DNA from 2 places in the Enterobacter sp. Taxon_2 genome. Region 2 is predicted to be linked to the other one. Evidence: predicted binding sites of a transcription regulator. Region 2 holds the regulator's gene; the other holds the start of a gene.
What was found. The regulator PhoB, encoded in region 2, activates phosphate uptake and scavenging genes when phosphate is short. The targets are predictions, from matches to a motif close to CTGTCATAAAACTGNCNNAT.
Positions count from the first base shown of each region.

Region 1: the regulator PhoB is predicted to act here: its motif matches at 1,242-1,261, upstream of kdgR (DNA-binding transcriptional regulator KdgR).

Region 1 covers NZ_CM178024.1:2,922,073-2,925,198, forward strand. Annotated here, with positions in the region: gene AC4IC4_RS13880 (YobH family protein) at 53-292, shown strand; gene kdgR (DNA-binding transcriptional regulator KdgR) at 359-1,150, opposite strand; gene AC4IC4_RS13890 (MFS transporter) at 1,330-2,703, shown strand; gene htpX (protease HtpX) at 2,754-3,126, opposite strand, start outside.
Region 2 covers NZ_CM178024.1:978,275-981,400, reverse strand. Annotated here, with positions in the region: gene phoR (phosphate regulon sensor histidine kinase PhoR) at 120-1,415, opposite strand; gene phoB (phosphate response regulator transcription factor PhoB) at 1,437-2,126, opposite strand; gene sbcD (exonuclease subunit SbcD) at 2,314-3,126, shown strand, end outside.

The DNA.
Region 1 (3,126 bases), 1.9 Mb from region 2:
TTCGTAAACCGTTTACGCTAGCATTATGATAACAACGATAAAAGAGGTAATGATGCGCTTAATCATTCGAACAATTATTGCACTGGCCATTGTCTGGATTGGCCTTTTGCTAACGGGTTATGGCGTACTTGTAGGAAGCACCGAAAACGCTGCCGGGTTAGGCATTCAGTGTAAATACTTAACAGCACAAGGAATGAGCACTGCGCAGTATCTGCATACTGACAGCGGGATTGTTGGCTTAACCCACTGTCCGGTCCTGCGTAAGACTTCCGTCGTGATTGATAATGGCTAGTCAGCCGGGTAAATGACCGACAAAAAACGCCGCAACAGATGCGGCGTTTTTTTATGTGAACAGAGATTAGAACGGGTAGTCGTGATACCCCATCTGTTCAGAAATCTTACGTGCGGCAGTGTGGAGAATAGCCACATACTCATGCAGACGCTCTTCGGAAAAACGTAAGGTTGGGAAGGAGATACTTAAGCCCGCGATCACCACGCCAAAACGGTCAAATACCGGAACGCCGATGCAGCGCAGTCCCTCTTCCTGCTCCTCGTTATCTTCGCCATATCCCTGTTCGCGTACGCGATCGAGCACCGTTAGCAGCGCGTCCGTGCTGGTAATGGTTCGTGAGGTACTTTGCTTGTATTCCACGCCTTCGAGGATCTGCTTCACTTCCTCACGATCGCGCCACGCCAGCAGAACTTTACCAATGGCGGTACTGTAGAGCGGGTTGCGACGACCAATGCGCGAATACATGCGCAGATTGTACATGGAGTCGATTTTATGGATGTAAACTATGCTGTCTTCATCCAGCGCGCCGAGATGGATGGTCTCTTTAGTGAGGCGAGAGATTTCACGCATCTGAATATCGGCGCTGCGGATCAGGTCAACATTTTGTAGCGCGCGGGCACCCAGCTCAAACAGCTTCAGCGTCAGGGAGTATTTTTCAGATTCGCCTTCCTGGGCAACGTAACCCAGCGATTTCATGGTCTGCAAAAAGCGATATACGGTGCTTTTTGACATCATCACGCGCTGCGACAACTCTGTAATACCTATTTCACGCTCCTCTCCCAGCGCCTGTAAGATGCCAAACACCTTCAGCACGGAAGAAACAGAATCTGGCTGTTTATCCAAATCCGCAATAGCCATTTACCACCTCATAGCGAGTGTTTTATAAAAATCAGAACCGGTTTTTATTATAAGTTCCCGTCATGTCACCTGCAATCAATCCCCGTTTACTTCGTTACAAATCTGCGACATATCGCGGCTGTAACAATGCTAAAATACTTACCCTGAGAATAATTTCACGCTGAGCTTTTTTAACCCTAATGGAAAAGACCCTTTCCGATGGCCTGCCTTTACCCCAGCGGTATGGCGCGATAGCGACCATCATTATCGGTATATCAATGGCGGTCCTTGACGGCGCAATCGCAAACGTTGCCCTGCCAACCATCGCCAGCGACCTGCACGCCTCTCCCGCCAGTTCGATATGGATTGTTAACGCCTATCAGATTGCGATTGTGGTTTCCCTGCTCTCGTTCTCTTTCCTGGGCGATATGTTCGGTTACCGTCGGGTGTATCAGTGCGGTCTGGTGGTTTTCACCTTTACGTCTTTGTTCTGTGCTCTTTCAGATTCACTGCATACCCTGACGCTTGCCCGCATTGCGCAGGGTTTTGGCGGCGCGGCGCTCATGAGCGTAAACACGGCGCTGATCCGCTTAATTTATCCGCAGCGTCATCTGGGGCGAGGAATGGGGATAAACTCGTTTATTGTCGCCGTCTCTTCTGCCGCCGGGCCAACTATTGCGGCGGCGATCCTTTCCGTTGCGTCATGGCAGTGGCTGTTCGCCATCAACGTGCCGCTGGGTATCGTCGCCATCTTCTTTGCCCTGCGCTTTCTTCCCGCTAACGGTCCCAAAAGCACCATGCCGCGCTTCGACGTGGCGAGTGCGGTGATGAATGCCCTGACCTTTGGCCTGTTGATTACGGCGCTGAGCGGCTTTGCGCAGGGACAGTCTCTGATGCTTACCGGCGCGGAGCTTATCGCCCTGCTGGCGATCGGCTTCTTCTTTGTTCGCCGCCAGCTCACTCTCCCTGTGCCTCTACTGCCTGTTGATCTGCTGCGTATTCCCCTCTTTTCCCTCTCCATTTGCACGTCTGTCTGCTCGTTCTGCGCCCAGATGCTGGCTCTGGTCTCCCTACCCTTCTTTCTGCAAAGCGTGGTCGGACGTTCAGAGGTGGAGACCGGTCTGCTGCTCACCCCCTGGCCGCTGGCGACCATGGTGATGGCACCGCTGGCAGGTTATTTAATTGAACGCGTCCATGCCGGTTTATTGGGCGCTTTGGGGCTGGCGGTGATGGCGACAGGCCTTTTCGCGCTGGCATTACTACCGTCATCGCCAACCGATCTGGACATCATCTGGCGCATGATCCTGTGCGGCGCGGGGTTCGGCCTGTTCCAGTCCCCTAACAACCACACCATTATCACCTCCGCACCGCGTCATCGCAGCGGAGGAGCCAGCGGTATGCTGGGGACCGCGCGCCTTCTGGGCCAAAGCAGCGGTGCGGCACTGGTCGCCCTGATGTTTAACCTTGCCGGGCAAAACGGTAACCACATTGCGCTTCTCACCGCAGGTGCCCTTGCCTCCCTTGCGGCGGTCGTCAGCGGCCTGCGGGTGACACAGCCCAGGATTCAGGCATAAAAAAAGCCGGGCAGAGTGTACTCCTGCCCGGCTTATTAGGGTTCCTGGCGTTACTTCAGGTATTCCCCACTGCGCAGCGCTTCAATACGTTTATCCAGTGGCGGGTGAGACATAAACAGCTCGCTCAGCGATTTGGATTTACCGTTAATGCAGAAGGCCATCATGCTGTTCGCTTCCTGCGGCTCGTAGCTGGTTTTCAGACGCTGCAGCGCGGCAATCATCTTCTCACGACCAACCAGTTTCGCAGAGCCGGCATCCGCGTGGAATTCACGGTGACGAGAGAACCACATGGTGATGATGCTGGCCAGAATACCGAATACCAGTTCCAGAACCATCGACACGGCGAAGTAGATCAGCGGGTTGCCGTTGCTCTCTTCACCTTCGTCGCGGTTGCCACCCATAAAGCCAGCCGCAATCTGCGCC
Region 2 (3,126 bases):
GCTAATCATGCGAACAAAAAACAGACAGCCGTATAAAATTCATCCGCGTTTCGCTTGACTGCAAAGCAAACGGGCCAGCGATGGCTGACCCGTGGAAAGGTAAAATGACACGCCTGCCGTCAGGCGATCTTTTTGGCAATTAATCGTTCCGGAATAACGAAACTGAAACGGGTTCCTTTACCCAGCGTACTCTGAATATCGAGACGGCTTTCGTGGTGATTCACCGCGTGTTTCACAATTGCCAGCCCCAGGCCGCTTCCGCCCGTCTGCCGGGATCGCGCTTTATCCACACGGTAAAAGCGCTCGGTCAGACGCGGAATATGCTCCGGCGCGATCCCCGGCCCATTGTCTTCCACGCTAAACTCCGCCCCCGTTGGGGCATGGTGCCAGCGCACCACTATATTTGTCCCCTCAGGCGTATGATTCACCGCGTTATACACCAGGTTGGAAATGGCGCTGCGCAGCTCATCTTCGCTGCCCAGCACCTTCAGCGTGTTGTCGACGTCAAAGGTCAGGTGGTGCTTTTTGTGGCTTAACGTCTGCGCTTCACGCTCCACGACCCGCAGCATCATCGGGACATCAATGGTGTCATTCAGCGCCAGCGTTGGCGCCGCTTCAATCTTCGAGAGCGTCAGCAGCTGCTTCACCAGCCCTTCCATCCGGTGCGTTTGCTCGCGCATGGTGTGCAGCGCTTTTTCACGCGGCGCGCCTTCCAGCGTTTGCTCCTGCATCATCTCCAGGTAGCCCTGCAGCACGGTCAACGGGGTTCGCAGTTCGTGACTGACGTTGGCGAAGAAGTTGCGACGCGCCCCTTCCAGCTGGTGCATCTGGGTGACATCGCGCGCCACCATCAGCCACTGCTTATCGCTGTAGGGCATCACGCGGATCTCCAGATGGCGACCATTATTGAGCTTCAGATTGTGCGGACGGGTAAAATCACGCTTTTTCAGGTACAGCGTAAACTCGGGATAGCGCAGAAGGTTGAGGATATTTTGACCGTTGTCATCCGGCCAGCGCAGGCCCAGCAGCTGTTGCGCCAGGCCGTTACACCAGAAGATCGTCCCTTCTTCGGTTGTCAGAATCACGGCATCCGGCAGCGACTCTGCACCGCTGCGGAAACGCTTAATCAGGCTTCCCAGCTCGCGGCGACGCTTTTTATTACGCATCTGCATCTGATGCAGACCGTACAGCAGCGGCTCCCAGCTGCCGCTTCCCGGCGGCGGCGTCATACTTCGGTCAACCCACAGCCACCAGGAGAGGCGCAGCAGGTTCCAGAAATGCCAGATCAGCAGCCCGGTGACCGACGCCAGCAGAAACCACGGCAGGTGTCCAAGAAAGGCCCCCAGAAGGAAGGCCGGAATACAGCATAAGATCAGTTCAAAGACGAGCCTTTTCCATGACAGACGTTCCAGCACGCGTCACACTCCTGTCATTGTTCAGAAACGGGTAGAAAAACGATAACCCGTGCCGCGGACCGTCTGCACCATGCGATCGTGGCCGCTCAGTTCCAGTGCTTTTCGCAGGCGGCGAATATGTACGTCAACCGTCCGGTCTTCGACATACACGTTAGTTCCCCAGACGTTATTCAGCAACTGCTCGCGGCTGTATACGCGTTCCGGGTGGGTCATAAAGAAGTGCAGGAGTTTAAATTCGGTAGGCCCCATGTCGAGGGGATTTTCACCGGTCATCACGCGGTGTGAGGTGGGATCAAGGCTCAGCCCCTGCATCTCAATCACCTCTTCCACCGCCATCGGCGAAATACGGCGCATCACGGCTTTAATGCGGGCGACCAGCTCTTTTGGGGAGAACGGTTTGGTAATGTAATCGTCCGCACCGGTCTCAAGACCGCGCACGCGATCCTCTTCTTCTCCGCGCGCCGTGAGCATCACAACCGGGATGTCGCGGGTCAGCGCTTCACGCTTCAGGTGTTTGATAAACTGCAGTCCGGAGCCGCCAGGCAACATCCAGTCCAGCAGAATCAGATCGGGCCAGGGTTCATTCAGCTGGTTCACTGCGCTGTCATAATCTTCCGCTTCAACCGGCTGGAAACCGTTTTGCTCGAGCACGAAGCACACCATTTCACGAATTGGAGCTTCATCTTCTACGACCAGAATACGTCTCGCCATACTTTGCCCTGTCTTATCTTATTTAAGTTACAAGTTTGTAATTCGGCGCCATTATGCGTCAGATTTATGACAGATTTATGAAAAACAGTACCACGATAACGGGCAAACCGTTGTTTTATTACAGCGGTTATTTTCCCTTCTCTGAACGTTTATAATCCTGCTTTCTCTTTTTTGCCACGGATCAGCTATGCGCATACTTCACACCTCGGACTGGCATCTGGGTCAAAATTTTTACAGCAAAAGCCGTGCGGCTGAACATGAAGCGTTCCTGAACTGGCTGCTGGAAACGGCCCGGACGCACGAGGTGGACGCGATTATTGTGGCGGGTGACATCTTTGATACCGGCTCGCCCCCCAGCTATGCGCGTGAGCTGTATAACCGCTTCGTGGTGAATCTGCAGCAAACCGGCTGTCACCTGGTGATTGTCGCCGGCAACCATGATTCCGTCGCCACGCTCAATGAATCCCGCGATATCCTGGCATTTCTCAATACCACCGTGGTCGCCAGCGCCGGGCACGCCCCACAGATCCTGAATAAACGCGACGGGTCGCCGGGGGCTGTGCTGTGTCCGATACCGTTTTTACGTCCGCGGGACATCGTGCAAAGCCAGGCGGGGCTGTCGGGTGCAGAAAAGCAGCAGCATCTCTTACAGGCCATCACAGACTATTACCACCAGCAGCACACCGAAGCCTGTGCCCTGCGGGGTGACCAGCCTATTCCGGTGATTGCGACCGGGCATCTCACCACCGTCGGGGCCAGTAAAAGTGACGCCGTGCGTGACATCTATATCGGCACGCTGGATGCCTTTCCGGCGCAGAACTTCCCGCCAGCCGACTACATTGCGCTCGGGCATATCCACCGCGCGCAGGTTATTGGCGGCAGCGAGCACATCCGCTACTGCGGCTCCCCCATTTCGCTCAGCTTTGACGAAACGGGCAAAGCCAAATCGGTGCATCTGGTGAGCTTTAGCGAGGGAAAACTCCGCGCCGTCGAGACGCTG